One region of the Paenibacillus sp. PastF-3 genome, then DNA from elsewhere that is predicted to be linked to it. Evidence: riboswitches for the same ligand, from Rfam matches in the RefSeq annotation. Region 1 holds a riboswitch; the other holds the start of a gene.
What was found. A riboswitch is a leader RNA that binds a small molecule or an ion and turns the genes downstream of it on or off. The one in region 1 is predicted to bind thiamine pyrophosphate.
Positions count from the first base shown of each region.

Region 2: it holds a riboswitch for thiamine pyrophosphate, as region 1 does, so the genes downstream of both, M2444_RS12415 (ECF transporter S component) here and M2444_RS13115 (ABC transporter substrate-binding protein) in region 1, are expected to answer to the same signal.

Region 1 covers NZ_JARXWM010000005.1:313,341-321,403, forward strand. The annotation lists gene M2444_RS13090 (flavocytochrome c) at 1-1,311, shown strand, start outside; gene M2444_RS13095 (ABC transporter ATP-binding protein) at 1,426-2,268, opposite strand; gene M2444_RS13100 (ABC transporter permease) at 2,285-3,046, opposite strand; gene M2444_RS13105 (thiamine-binding protein) at 3,043-3,336, opposite strand; gene M2444_RS13110 (hypothetical protein) at 3,499-3,651, opposite strand; gene M2444_RS13115 (ABC transporter substrate-binding protein) at 3,818-4,867, opposite strand; TPP riboswitch at 5,027-5,137, opposite strand; gene M2444_RS13120 (hypothetical protein) at 5,292-6,746, opposite strand; gene M2444_RS13125 (MFS transporter) at 6,827-8,041, opposite strand.
Region 2 covers NZ_JARXWM010000005.1:142,999-151,061, forward strand. The annotation lists gene M2444_RS12400 (S-layer homology domain-containing protein) at 1-3,369, shown strand, start outside; gene hflX (GTPase HflX) at 3,482-4,747, opposite strand; gene M2444_RS12410 (hypothetical protein) at 5,344-6,138, shown strand; TPP riboswitch at 6,232-6,343, shown strand; gene M2444_RS12415 (ECF transporter S component) at 6,452-7,087, shown strand; gene M2444_RS12420 (ABC transporter ATP-binding protein) at 7,084-8,063, shown strand, end outside.

The sequences.
Region 1 (8,063 bases):
GGTGCGGGAATGTCTGCTGCACTGGAAGCTAAGGCTAAGGGCTTGAATCCGGTTATTTTAGAAAAAATGCCGGTTGCAGGTGGGAATACAAGTAAATCCTCCTCAGGGATGAACGCTTCCCAAACGAAATTTCAAAAAGAGCAAAGCATTGAAGATAGCAATGATAAGTTTTATGAAGAGACGCTAAAAGGCGGTCATGACACGAATGATAAAGAGATGCTTCGTTTCTTCGTTGACAATTCCGCAAGTGCGATCGATTGGTTAGATTCGATCGGAATCAAGCTGAACAATATTACGATCACAGGCGGCATGAGCGAAAAACGCACCCACCGTCCAGAAGACGGCTCTGCGGTAGGCCAATACCTTGTCAAAGGATTGGTTAGAAACGTACAAGAAAAAGAAATTCCACTGTTTGTGAACGCGGATGTTAAAGAAATTACTCAAAAAGACGGTAAGGCTAACGGCGTCAAAGTACTCTTTAATCAAGCTGATGAAAAAACCATTACAGCGAAGGCAGTTGTTGTAACAACAGGTGGTTTTGGATCCAACATGGATATGATATCAAAAGTTAGACCTGATCTGGAAGGATACGTTACGACTAACCAAATCGGTAGTACAGGCGACGGCATCAAGATGATCGAGGCACTTGGCGGAACTACTGTCGATATGGATCAAATTCAAGTTCACCCAACAGTTCAACAAGATAAATCTTATCTGATCGGGGAAGCCGTTCGCGGTGAAGGATCTATCCTCGTGAACAGCGAAGGCACACGGTTTGTAAACGAATTGACTACACGTGATAAAGTTACCGAAGCGATCAATGCACTTCCTGAAAAAGCGGCAACGCTTGTCTTTGATTCCGGCGTTAAATCACGCGTGAAAGCAATTGAACAATATGACAAAATGGGCTTCGTAATCCAAGCGGATACCATCGAAGCATTGGCGAAAGAAATCGGTGTTCCAGCCGATAAGCTAAAAGCGACACTTGATACTTGGAACAGCGCAGTAAAGAACAAGAACGATGCTGAATTCGGCAGAACAACAGGGATGGACAACGATTTGTCCGTTGGTCCTTACTACGCTATTAAGATCGCCCCAGGGATTCACTACACCATGGGCGGCGTGAAGATCAATACGAATACAGAGGTATTAAATAAAGACGGCGCTGCTATTCCTGGCCTGTATGCGGCTGGTGAAGTTACAGGTGGATTGCACGGTCAAAACCGGATCGGCGGTAACTCTGTAGCAGAAATCATTATTTTCGGCCGTCAAGCAGGGATTAAATCTGCTGAGTTTGTACAAGCACAATAAGATTTAACTGTTATTCTGATTAAAACAAAAGAACCGCTTGGGCTAATTGAAGCCCGGGCGGTTCTTTGTTTAATCTCTTGTTTAAAGTGAGTGGAGTGACCTCTATTCAAAAAGCTACTTCCCGCTCTTAGCCTGTTCTTCGCGCATCCACTGTGACAGCTGGCGTTTGAGTTTAAGGAATTCCGGGGAATCCGTAATCTCATCGCGGCGTGGCCGTGGAAATGGCACGTCAACAGTATGTAGGATGGAGCCGGGGCGGCCCGAGAATACATAAATACGATTCGAGAGCAGCAACGCTTCTTCGATGTTGTGGGTGATGAACAGCACAGAGCGGCGATTCTCCTCCCACAGTTCGAGCAGCCAGCGCTGCATTTCACTGCGAGTTAGGGCATCCAATGCGCTGAAAGGCTCATCGAGCAGCATCAACTCCTGCGGAGCTAGCAATGCTCTGAGAAAAGCCGCACGCTGCTGCATCCCCCCAGACAGCATATGCGGGTAAGCCTGTTCAAACCCGCTCAAGCCAACCTTGTCGAGCCACTGGCGCGCTTCTTCACGAGCTCCATCCTGCAGAGCACCTTTGATTTCCCCGGCGAGCAGCACATTATCCTCAATCGTACGCCAAGGGAAAAGCGCGGGGTGCTGCGGCATATAACTGATTTCACCACGTTGACCTGTAACGACCTTGCCGTTCATGAGGATCGTTCCTGCATCAGGCTTCACTAGTCCGCCGATCATATGGAATAAGGTGCTTTTTCCGCAGCCGGAAGGACCGACGATCGAAACGAACTCTTGCTGCTCTACCTTAAGAGAGACGTTGTTCAGCACGTTCGTCTCGCGGCGGCGATGGGTGAAAGACTTGGAGATGCCGCTTACTTCAAGAGCAGGTGGTGCAGTATGAGCTTCAGGAGAGCTTATGATTTCAGTTGTTCTTTGCCCTATTTGCGTCGCTTGAGACATACAGGCATCTTCCTTTCTATGAATTACGGCGTGGTTTCCAGCGAACTAACCATTTTTCGAGCAACGCGATAATAGCAAAAAGTACAAGACTAAGGAGCACAATAATAACAATAGCGACAAACATCCGATCCGTACGATAAGCGGATTTCTGGAGGAGCATATAATAGCCAATCCCTTTATCTGCGCCAATCCATTCAGCGACCACGGCTCCCATAACCGCATAAGTGGCGGATATTTTCACACCGGAAAATAGTGCCGGTATAGAAGACGGAAGCTCCAGCTTGGTGAAGATTTGCCACTTGCTTGCGCCCGCCATTTTCATATAATTCATCATGACCTGATCACTTTGAGACAAGCCGCCCATTGCAGCGACAGCTACCGGGAAGAAGCATACCAGTGTAATCAGTACGATTTTGGGCAAAAGACCAAAGCCAAACCAGATGATAAGCAGTGGTCCGAGTGCGATAGAGGGAACATTTTGACTCAGAATAATCAGTGGATAAAAAGCGCGTCTAGCCCAAGGCAAAAGATGCAAAAGTAGAGCGACGATCAAGCCTACACCTGTACCAATAGGAAAACCGATTAATGTGAGTCGAAGCGTAGCCATCGTATGAGCCCAAAGACCAGAAGCATTACTGGTGGATTCGCGGGCAATATCAGCAGGACTTGGCAGAATCCAGGATTCGATATGGAATAGAGAAACAGATAACTGCCATACGGTTAAAAAGAAGACGACCGCCACAAGGGGCGGCCATATTAGCTTCCAGGTCGATCTCACGGCCGATATTTCTCCGTCAATTTATCCATGCTGATTCCGTTAGGGTTATGAGCAATTTTGATCTGTGAGATCACGCTTGGACTACCAGCTTCGATCAGCGCCTCCTGCATTTGACGAACAACCTCAAGCAGCTCGCTAAGTTCACCTTCCATCGTGGTTTCCAGCGGGTTCACCTGATGTTTAACGCCGGATTTTTGAATAACTTCAATTGCTTTATCGACGTATGGGATGGAATCCTCATTGTTTGGAGTCTTAGGAATTACTTGAATGCTGAGCAATGTGTTAGCCACAATAATCAATCCTCTCAATTTGTATAGGTAAGTTCAAAAAGCCAACTTTGATAACGAAGTGATACAGGAAGCGGATTCGACATCGAATCTTGAACGAACTTGGGAAGTGCGGTACTCACGTAGCACATCACTACGCTCCGTTCCTCCTTCCTCAAGTAACGTTCAACCTTCTTGGTTCTGAAAGCCGACTTTTTGAACTCTCATTGAAGTGGTAAGTTCAAAAAGCCAACTTTGATAACGAAGTAATTCAGGAAGCGGATTCGGCGTCGAATCTTGAACGAACTTGGGAAGTCCGGTACTCACGTAGCACATCACTACGCTCCGTTCCTCCTTCCTCAAGTAACGTTCAACCTTCTTGGTTCTGAAAGCCGACTTTTTGAACTCTCATTGAAGTGGTAAGTTCAAAAAGCCAACTTTGATAACGAAGTGATACAGGAAGCGGATTCGACATCGAATCTTGAACGAACTTGGGAAGTCCGGTCTACTCCGCCGGTAAAAAATCATTCGTGAATGCACTAGCTGCATCCAGCGGTTTGTCCAGCAGCTTCAAATCATACATCCAGTCGCCGTAATTCTGCCAGACCTCGGTTTTTTGCTCTCCCCAGCGGGGGGCGTCGTCTTTATATTTCGGGCTAAGCCATTTTTGGCTGGCTAGGACAAGCTCGGCATCAAGGTCAGGCACAGCTTTGGATAATGTAGCGGCAGCCTCTTCTGGATGATCAATCGCATATTGATAACCCTTCGATGTGGCATTCAGGAAAGCCTTCACCAAATCTGGATTCTCAGAAATCTGCTTCTCGCTCGTGGTCAGCACAGGGGTGTAATAATCGAGCTGAGGCGCATAATCCTTCAAGTACAGCATATCCAGAGGCTCTCCACGCAGTTCGGCTTCAATACCGGTCCAAGCGTAGAAGATCCAAGCGAAATCAATGTCACGTTTGACTGCGGTAAAATAGTCAGCTTCACCAATACTGATTAGCTTCACCTTTTTCACATCGCCACCAACAGGGTCCATGATCGCCTTCATGGCTGCTTCCTCGGCGGGAGAGCCCCAGCCTCCGTAAGTTTTACCCTCAAAATCTTTTGGCGATTTAATATTGCGATCCACTGGAGCGGCGAATCCCGACGTATTATGTTGAATAATGGCTGCAATCGAGACAAGGGGAACGCCTTGTAGACGAGCTAGAGTCAATCCTTCCTGAGCGCTGATCCCAAAAGCAGCTTCCCCAGAAGTAACCATGGTATCGGAGCCTGCTGCGCCAGGTTGAACGATTTCTACATCCAGACCTTCTTCCGCGTAATAACCAAGATCCTTGGCTACGTAAAGACCGGTATGATTCGTATTCGGTGTCCAGTCCAGTGCAACCTTAACTTTGGTAAGCTCTTTTGGAGCATTTGATCCGGTCGCTGCATTCGATTCCGCAGCAGTCCCTTTGTTTCCGGCTGTATTCCCGTTGTTGCTGCCGCATCCGGCAATCGCAAGAATGAGCATACAGATGAGGCTAAGCATGAGTGCTTTTTTGACATGCATGTCTTCTTCTCTCCTTTAAGGTTGCCAGATCCCGTCATCCAACATGAACCATAAAGTGTAGTATGTACATTTCTTCTACATCTTTTGTGATCTACACAAAAAAAGCGCCCGAGTGATCGGGACGCTGGCTTGGCGCAAGGTTAGTAAAGGTCACAGGGACCAAAACCAATTGGCAATTCCTACGCTGGCATTATCCAGATCAGGTATAAGGGTCAGTATCTTGTGGGATACAATCTCAGCCGGCCAATTCCAGCACCCCTGGTTCTATGAAGTTAACGGGTATTTCCACTTGAAATATAAGAAAGTTTAGGTTTTGCACCTATACTTTATAGCTTATATTTCTTGCATACGCTGTATTATAGACGGCTGTTCTCGGAATGTCTAGTAGCATGATCCTAAATTTTTCAAATCTCTTAGTCCGTTTTCATTCATCCAGATCTTTATGTTTCTTGCGATGACGCCGCTTAAGCTCAGTAACCAGAGCACCTAGTGTAAGGACAACACTGATCATTATCCCGCTCATTATCACGAAGAGAGCAAGAAACTCAAAGGGGGAATAGCTAACCATTTTACTCCACTGAATCTTTCCATCCAGATCGTCAATGACTTGATTCATGCCATAAATCCCACTTACCACCGTAAATACAGTGAGGATCATCAGCAGATTATCCCGGCGCTTCGACTGGAATTTATCTTGATACTGAAACAGGTCAGTCAAGGTTTCTTTTACTTCCTCGAATAGAGCGTCGTTCCCGTATACTTTACGCAGCTGAAGAAAAATCTCCCGTCCTTGCGACTGTGAGATTAGCTCTAAGAAATAAAACTTTGCCGAGAATTTATTAATCGAGTAGATTAAATTATCGATCTCATCATAATCGTGGTTTATGCGTAGTCGGGAATGCATATTTGCCAGCTTTAGCAGAACGATTTTGTGGAAAATATTGAGTAGAAATCCGTAATAGTATTGCCCGTACATCTGGTCGGCCAGGCTAATGGCGATCTTTGGTTCAGCTCGGGTAAGGCAGCAAAAGGTCTGCTCATTCATCATATAATACGTGTCTGGGCCCCATCGATTATAAGAATGCTCATGACAATAATTCGCAATATACGCTGGGTCGCTGGCACTGGCATAGGGCTTGCCGTTCAGATCAATTCCATCAAGCTGAGAGGCGCGATAGCGGATATTTACACTAATCTCATCAGAATCTCCTTCATTCTGAAAGCCATAAAAGGCTTGCACCTGCATTCTTTCATCTACGAAAAAGGGAAGGGTTTCGAAATAAGCCCCATTGATATCCGAGTGATCCAGAAAAGGTTCCAAGCCATCTACCAGATTTCGGAAGACAAAATCCTCAACCATCTCATAGGTCTGTTCCCCGCAATGGATATAGGTGTAATCATCCTGTACGAAGGTATTCTCAAGCGTCCGGAAGCGGTCCGCGAATTCCAGTGCAATACTAAAGGGAATCGAATCCCCCTCAAGCTGGACACGTATCGTCACAAATCCAAGCTGAAAAGGACATATGAATATATCCGTCGAGAGAATTTTAAAAAATATAGACTGCTGAGGAATCTCTAGGATACAGTCCAGATTATTGACTCTGGAAAAGCGGCGGAAAGAGTCCACATCCTTCTTGCGTGGAAAAAGAATATGTGCAGCAAACGGTAAATAGGTACGCTCCAGCCGTTCATGGGAAACACAGTGGCCTTCTCCGTAATAGGCATTTTCTAGCTCTTTATTATCCAGAAAAAAACGTGTGAAGCCATCATCCTGCAATTGTTGGATGAGCTTCTTAGAATCACCCTTTTTTATTGAAAAAGGAAAAATAAACTGCATAAGCGCAGTATGTAATAAAGGTTCAGTTGAAAGCTTATCCATTCATCGTCCATCCTTGTGCTCAGAATATGCTTATAGATGACATTACCCTAAAAAGATTAGGTTGATACCATTCTAACATTCTAAATACTGGAACTCTTTCTTTGTACTGCTTGCCTGGATTGGAATCTCCATGCGGCAATGCTCAGCAAAAACAGGAAGGCGGCAAAGCCGGCAAGTACCCCAGCAGTTTGTACTACTTTTAAATGGTCCATAGACCAGCCCATAAATAGGGGCAGCAGAGCTCCACCGACACCTCCAGCAGCGATCATTATGCTGGGTGTTGATTCTTCGGCTCCTGGCAGCATCTTGCTGGAGAAGACTAAAGCTATGGAGAAAATACCGGACATAAATAGCCCAAGTAGCATAATTACGATGAATGCAGCTAATCGATTTTCTGTGAACGGAAAAAGAGCCAACAGTAACAAGGTCAGTAAACAGCTACATAAAATGTATACACGGTAAGAAATTTTCTCTGCAATCACTCCAGCAAACAATCTTCCCGTAGACATAGCTAGCCAAAAGAAAGTGACTGTCAGCGCCGCCGCAGATTCTGTCATTCCTAGCTTGGCGATAAAGATGGCGGGCATAAAGTTGACCAGACTCATCTCCGTACCTACATAGAGAAAGAAGAAAAGAATGAAGATACCCAGCAGAATCCATTGTTTCCCTTTATACGGAAGCTGTGTGCTGGACTGCGAGGAATGCGGGGATGCTGAGACTTTGCGAGGTGCTCGCTCGTCTAGTATACGTTGCAGATTCCCGAAATGGCCTCTTCCCCAGAGAATGAGGGAAAGTAATGAGAAGCAAGCGACAATTAGAAATGTCAATCTCCATGCTCCGGTAGCAATGAGCGGACTGGCGATAAGAGGCATTAGGAGTGCCCCTACCCCAAAAAGGACTTCAAGTCGGCTCATCGCGATCGCGGTTCCTTCTGTCACAGCTCCGATAATGATGGTGCCGATGACGGCTTCGATCATACCGAAACCAAAGCCAGCCGCAACAGCAATGACATACATCCATCCCCAAGGTGGCAGAAAAGCATATGCAATTTCAGCAGTCAGGAGAAGAGCGGTGGCGATAATGATGCCTCCTCGTTTGCCAAAACGGCGATTGAGTAGGGGAGAGACAAGCACACCAGCCAGAAAACCAGCGAATTGACTAAAGATTAATTGCCCGCCGGCACTATAATTTTGGTCATAATGCTGTAACAGAACGGGAAGAATAGATCCCAGTACGACATGAGCAAGTCCAATGACAAAGTAGGAAAGACAGCCGATCCAAATCAGTTTTTTCACGAAGTAAGCCCCTTATATTGAA
Region 2 (8,063 bases), 170 kb from region 1:
GGATCTTCTTTCCAAACAGAATTTTATGATGTAAATCAAGTGGGTATCAACTGGTCAGGCTGGAAATATATCGAGGCAGATGTTCCGCAAGGTAAACCGGGCCCGATTGTTCTTGAATTGTTTTTCCAATTGAAACAATCGGATATGAGCAAGAAAAACAAGGGCTCTATTTGGGTAGATGATATTACCTTTATCTATGATGAGGTTGAAGAGGATAAGGATGTTCCTGCCATTAAACCTATAGCCCCTGTTGAAAATGAAGTATTAAATACTCAACTTGATGAAGTGAAGGTTGAGCTGACCGATAACGGATCAGGTCTGGATTTGAGTACCTTATCTGTTCAGTTAGATGGTACGGATATTACGGATGAAGTGCAATATTCTCCAGATACAAATGTATTAACTTACCCGGGAGAATATGTAGATGGTGGTTATCATGAGCTTGCTATTGAAGTGAAGGACAAGAAAGGTAACCCGGCAGCAAAAACATTCACCTTCACAATAAATGCAGGAGAGCGTTTGTTCATGGCTGCGGACGAAGAAGCAGTAAGTAATGAAATCTATCCTGTTCATATTAATATCAAAGACTACTTGAAAGCAGAACAGGCAAAATTCACCTTAAATTATGATGCAAGCACCCTTCAAGTTGAAAGCATTACTCAGGCGTCTGGAGTTTCCCTAACCTCAGATATTGATAATGAGCACGGTATGGTTCAAGTAGCACTTGATAATGTAATAGCGGCAGCTCATGATGCCGTTACTGTTAACTTCAGAGTGAGCTCTCATGCCGTCTTAGAGCGTGGCGAAGCGTATAAAACCATAACAATGAGCAATGCGAGTCTTACTGCTGGCGGCGTTCAGACGAGTACACCCTTAGCCGCGCCTATTCATTATACAATCGGTTTCCCCTATCAGCTGAAAATGACGGGAGTTGGTTTGGGTACACCTTCTACATTTACAGTGTTAGACCATGGAGGCAAGCCGTATGAAGGTGCGGGTATTATTTTTACTGGATTATTAAAACAAAGCTCAGTCGTGACAGTTAACACTGTTACGTCTAGTGTATATGAGGATGATGATACATCTTCTAATGTAATCATGGTTGCAAATGCTGGTGAACGTTACTATGCTTCAACAGCAGCTAAGAATGGATTTTACGAGGTTATTCTCGCAGACGGACAAACAACAGGTTATATCTCGGAAGCTGATGTTAGTAGTCAGTTATTGAACAGCAGCCTAGGCAAAACAGATGCTAAAGGACAGTTAACAACAGATCTCACTACATTGGCACTTGGTACCTATCAAGTTCAAGCTGTCATCGGTGATCAGAACAGTAAGGTTGTCAATTATGAAGTTGTGGAGCAGTATGGTACGAATGAAGCGCAATATATTCAAACCTATGTGACAGAGGATATGTCTTCACAACTAAGTGCTGCCTGGCAAACAAAACCAGATCAAACCTCTACTTATATTCAATACATTGAAGCTGGTGAATGGGGAGCAGGAGTAAGCCCAGACGTTAATATGGTAAGGCAACAGCAAGCCGAGAGTGAGCTGCAGGTGCTTAGCATGAAGGAAAATGGAACGAAAGGCGAAATCCGGTTTCATAATGTCCTGGTTAAGGGCTTGAAAGCAGATACTACTTACAAATATCGTGTAGGCTATGAGGACCATTGGTCAGAATGGAATGAATATTCTACTGTTGATCAGGATAAAAAAACACCGACCTCATTCTTATTCATTACGGATTCCCATACGAATCAATTACAAGGATTAGAAACCTATCAAGCGCTAATGACTAACGCATTGACACAATATCCATCAACACAGTTTATTATGCACGGTGGAGATATGGTTGATGTAGGCGGCGCATTCGAAGAATGGCAAAAGTTCTGGCTAGCATCTTCTATTTATGCAACAAAACTTCCGACTGCACTAGCACTGGGCAACCATGATGTGAAGAGTGAAGGAAAAGATGTGTTCACCAAAGGTGCGAATTTCCCAGAGAACGGACCAGAATCCCAACTGCAATATGCTTACTCTTATGAAGTCGATGATACTCATTTCGTCGTATTGAACTCAGAAGGCGTAGAGGAACAGATGATTGCTCAAGCAGCATGGTTAAAAGAAGATTTGGATCAGAATGATAAAAAGTGGACTGTCGTTATGTTCCATCGTCCAGCTTATCATACAGAGAATGGTCGGGAATCCCTTGTTGAGTATACCCAAACCTACTTTGCACCCATATTAGAAAAGAAAAAAGTCGATTTGGTTCTGGTTGGTCATGATCATGTATATGCACGGACCTATCCAATGAAGGATGGAAAGCCAAATAAAGCTACCAATGAGGGCACTGTATACCTTGATGGTGGTGCTTCAGGCTGGAAATTCTATGATGGCACGCAATATAATTATTTGAATTATATTTTTGATGAAGACGTTCCTGTGTACTCCGCTATTGAAATTACAGAAGATGCGATTCATGTGAAGGCACGTACAATTGCGGGTACATTGATCGATGAGTTTTCTGTCAAGAAAACAACGGAAACTGAGACACCAACACCAACACCAACACCAACACCAACACCAACACCAACACCAACACCAACACCAACACCAACACCAACACCAACACCAACACCGACACCGACACCGACACCGACACCACCAGCATCGACACCAAATTCAACAGCAACGCCACCAGTATCGCCAACGCCACCAACATCAACACCGAAGCCAACAGTAACGCCAACAGCGCCAACAGCGTCAAAGCTGGTGTTCAACGACAAGGTAAATGTAGAGGCAGTTAAGGCTATCGTGGAAAAAGAGAAGTCTGCTCCCGCTATACACTTTACGGATGTTCCGGCATCTTCGTGGAGTGCCTCCGTAGTGGAGCGTGCAGCTAAGATGGGGATTGTAACGGGTTATAGTGATGGTTCTTACCATCCGAATCAAAAGGTAACTCGCGCCGAGTTCGCCACAATGGTAGCAAAAGCTTTTGGTCTACCGAATTCAAGCGGTTCATTCTTCTCTGATACACAAGGACATTGGGCTTCAAAATCGATTGCAGCATTACAAGCTAAAGGGGTAATCACGGGATATAGTGATGGTTCTTTCCATCCTAATCAAGAAATTTCCCGCGCTGAGATCGTTGCAATGCTTGCTCGTCTGATAAACTATGTTCCTAACGCATCCAATCTATTTTTGGATGTAGCTACGAACTGGGCTTCTGAACAAATTAATGCTTTTGCAACTGCTGGCATAGTAACTGGTAAAGGCAACGAATTGTTCAAACCGAATGATACTGCATCCCGTGCGGAGTCGGTTGCGATGATCATTCGCTTGTTGGATAAATTGCTTGCACAATAAGTGAAATATTTCGGATAGTTAACCGGGTTCGCTTCCACCAATAAGTAGAAGAAGGGGCTGTCCCTGAGTCATTTATGACTTATGGGACAACCCCTTTGCTGCGTCTTATAGCCTAAAGCTGAACAAAGTCACTGCGGAATTTCTCGAAATCAGATTTTCTGCATTCCAGTTCAAGCCTTGTGCCTGTTTCTTCATAGCTAGTCGATTGGACATGGGCATGCTCGTTAAAATAGGAGACCACATTGCCGCGATCAAATGGAATCAGAATTTGACACTGTACATAATCCGTAAAAACATGGCTGCGAATCAGATCTGTAAGTTCAGCTATCCCGCTATTTTGTTTGGCGGAAAGATAGACATTGTCACCCTCAAGGTGAGGGTAAGGTAGGTCCGTTAGGTCAGCTTTGTTGTAGGCATAAACCGTTGGAATTTGGTCCGCACCGAGCGCTCTCAAAGTCTCATCGGTGACAGCCATATGCTGCTGATGCTGGGGATCGGAAATATCGACTACATGAATCAATAAGTCAGCTTCGGTCACCTCTTCGAGCGTGGAGCGGAAGGCTTTGACCAGATGATGGGGAAGCTGGCTGACGAATCCAACGGTATCTGTTAATAAAAAGGTTTTGTGATCCGGTAGCTCAATGCTCCGAACGGATGTCTCCAGCGTAGCGAATAACATATCCTTGGCGAACACTTGCTTATTAGAGCCTGGATGATACGTCTCCACGATTACATTCATTAAGCTGGACTTGCCGGTATTCGTATAGCCGACGAGACAGACGACAGGAACCTCATTCTTATGCCGCTGCTTCCGCTGAATTTGGCGCCTTGCTACTTGCTGTTGAAGCTCAACCTGTAATGCTGAAATCCGTTCTTCAATTCTTCTGCGATCCAGCTCCAGCTTTGTTTCACCAGCGCCTCTGTTCTTCAGCCCAGCACCACCACCTTGTCTGCCGAGAGATTCTCGGAGACCTGTTAATCGGGGGAGCATATATTGCAGCTTAGCTACTTCCACTTGCAGCTGAGCTTCTTTGGTCTTCGCTCGTTCTGCGAAAATATTCAGGATCAGAATCGTCCGGTCAATGACCTGACGGCCTAGAGAGGACTCCAAATTGCGAATCTGTGAAGGAGACAGCTCATCATTAAAAATAACAATAGGAGCATCATGCGCTTCTAAGAGAGCAGATAATTCTTGGATTTTGCCTGTGCCGATATAGTGGGAAGGGTTGATCCGACTTGCCTTCTGACTAAGCTCTCCTACAACTTCTAGGTCACAGGCAGCTGCCAGATTAGTGAGTTCTTCCATTGAATAAGCGAAGTTTGTTTCGTTTTGTAGCTGGACACCGACTATAATAGCTTTTTCTCGTAGTTGTTCCATATATTTATTCATCCTCCAGTAGTAAATAGTAAACGCAAAAAAACACAGGTCATCTGCCTGTGCTTATGGTTCGTTAGAGGACGTCAGACAAATGTGTAAGGGGAAATCTCCGTTACAACATTAGGGTCTTCCATAGATATATCAAATTAAACAACGGCTGGGGCGTAGGGAAATGATAACTTAATCCCTTACGAGCAGCAGTTGGTTTAAATTATAAGAAAGTATAAGTTTCACGATATACTTTATCCTTATAATTCTCACATAAACGCTACCGTCCTTATAAGGACACCGAAGGCGTATTAGTTTGTTGGCTTCTATGGAGTTAAATGGGTAGACCTATCCTGAGTCCTCTGCACATGGGCAGAGCTTTAGCGCTATTCAATTAGCCGCGCAAAGTTCTAACTCGGATAAAATCTATCACACGTAACCCTCCGTTCATAAAAAGTTAAGTCGAGTTTACCACATCCTTTATTTGGTGGCAAATCTGTATTTTATATCTGTTTAGCACTTCTCTATTTTAATATCATCCAAGAATTCTAAAAATTGATTGCATAGCATATAGATATAATTTGATATGAATAGGAGGTGTGAAGACATTGCCTGTCCTCTCTACAAGCACAATCATTAATTTACCTGTCGACGGTACCCGTCCAATAGATCAAGTTGTGATCGAAGTAGTTAACAATGGATCAGCTGGAGCGGCTTGTTATTTAACGGGTTTAGCCAATAGTGCAAGTCATCAGACAGTCTTTATTGAAGAATTATTTGAGCTGCAATATCGGGAAACGTTAAGTAAGACCTACCCTATTGTAGAGGATTTATTTCAATTTAATTTTGTGTATTCACAGGAGCAATTAAAGATTCAGGTTTTTCTTGTGGATGTGAACGGTGTCTGGACGGCTGTTAATCTGGATGTGTTTCAAGTAAGCCGTATAACCTCGGAAATACGTGATAACGTATCGGTTACATCGACTGACTTCGCAGCGATCAGCTTTATGAGGAGTCCTGCCTTTACTATTCCACAAGGTCTTGCGGCTGAAATTAGACCGGCTGCTTTAGATATTCTATCCAAGAGACCTGTGCGTTATATGGTCGTTGCAGGTGGAACTCTGGATGGGACATTTGAAAATTTCCCTACACCAACTACGGATATTCCTGTTACGGACACAGCACTGCTTGTCAATTACACCTGCACTACGGTCACGGGTGGAAAGGTGATTATGCAAGGTACAGGATCAGGGATCTCTGGTGCGTATGCGAATTTGGCCGTTAACTTGCTTAACGAGCGGCTCTCTTACGAGCTTCAGGATGAGCCGGTTACTTTGGTAGTTAACTCACTCTCAGGTGATGATGATCTCGCCGTCACTTTTAAGATGTCCGAGCAATGGTGAGCGTTCTACACTTAGATACCGCGATAGGGATACCCAAGGAACGAAAATCATATTGTAAAAAGTTTACTTATGATATAAGTTATAGGAAGTTGAATCGCAATAAACGGGTGCTTGATGAAGTCAGGCTGAGATAGCGGCCTTATGCCGCTGACCGTCAATCTGATCTGGGTAATGCCAGCGTAGAGACGTTATTGTCGAGCATCCTTTTTTTTGATGCCATGCGCAAGCCTACCCATGAATGGGTAGGCTTTTTAAAATTACTCACATCATGCGAGCAACGAATCCAAGAACCTAGAAGGGAAGTTGTTGAAGCATGGAACAAGCTAAGCAAGGACAAAGGCAAGGACAACAAGACAAAGGGACGAGGTCACGGGGATTGAAGCTGACTGATATTCTGGTAACCATCGTGATCGCGGTCGTATTCGGAATTATCTATAAAATCTGGGGACCGATGTACGACGTGGTCAAACCGCTGGGTACCCATGCGGAGCAAACGATATACGGCATGTGGTTCATTGCCGGGACGTTCGCGTTTCTCATCATCCGCAAGCCGGGAGTGGCGCTTCTGGCTGAGATTGCGGCGGCTTCCGTTAGTGCGCTATTGGGCAGTGAATGGGGGCTTTCGACCTTGTATTACGGCGCGTTGCAGGGATTGGGCGCGGAGTTAGTCTTCGCGATTTTCCTCTATCGCAACGCGAACGTCTGGGTCACGTCGCTGGCCGCGCTCGCGGCGGCGGCGGGTTCGTTGGTGCTGGATTTCGGCTACGGTTACATTGAATCGTTGTCCGCTTGGAACTATACGCTGCTGATCGGACTGAGGGGACTCGGAAGTATCGTCATCGCCGGTATCTTCGCCTTCGGACTGTCCAAAGCGCTTGAGCTCACAGGCGTAACCAAAGTGTTGAGACCGGCGTCCAAGGCGGACTATGACGCATTGACACGACTATGACGCCTGGAGTCTCCATAGCTGCGAGAGTTAAGAACCTAAAGCTTAAGTTTGCCGGAGAGGACTCCTTGTTGTTCAAGGGCATTTCCCTTTCTTTCCACCAGGGGGAGAAGACGCTGCTGCTCGGCCCGAGCGGATGCGGGAAGTCGACGCTGCTGCAGGTGTTGAGCGGTTTGATTCCCGGTTCGATCGAAGTTCCGATGATCGCTGAAGAGACATTTGTTCCCGAGCGATGGGGATACGTATTCCAAGATCCGGATACGCAGTTCTGTATGCCATATGTGGACGAGGAGATGGCTTTCGTTCTCGAGAACATGCGCGTCCCCCGCGAAGAAATGGCAGGTCTGATCCGCCTTTATCTCGCTCAAGTCGGCTTGAAAATTCCTGATATCCATATCGCAATCCAATCGTTATCGCAAGGGATGAAACAGCGATTAGCCATAGCTTCCGTTCTGGCTATGGAGCCAGAAGTGATTTTCCTGGACGAACCGACAGCGCTGTTGGATAGCGAGGGTACGGAGCTGGTATGGTCTGCGATCAGAAGCCTGTCCGAAGGCATTACCTTGATCGTCATTGAACATAAGATCGAAGGCGTAATCGACTTTTTCGATCGGATCGTCGTGTTATCCCGTGAAGGAGTAGTTATCGCTGACGGATCGCCGACGGAAATCTTTTCAGCTAAAAGGAGAGAGCTACAAGAATACGGAATTTGGTATCCGGGCGTCTGGGAGGACTATATCGAGAATAAATCCCGGAGGTCAGACTGCATTACTCGTTATTCAAACGCAAACGATCGGGAAGATGTCTATCTGGAAATGGACAGGTTTCGCGGGAAACGAGGGAACAGGGCGGTCATCGAAGTAGGGAGGGCAATCGTCACCCCTGGTCAATGGATCGGGATCATCGGCCATAACGGAGCGGGTAAGAGCTCCTTGCTGCTCTCGATCATGCGACTGATTAAGACCGAAGGGATATGCAA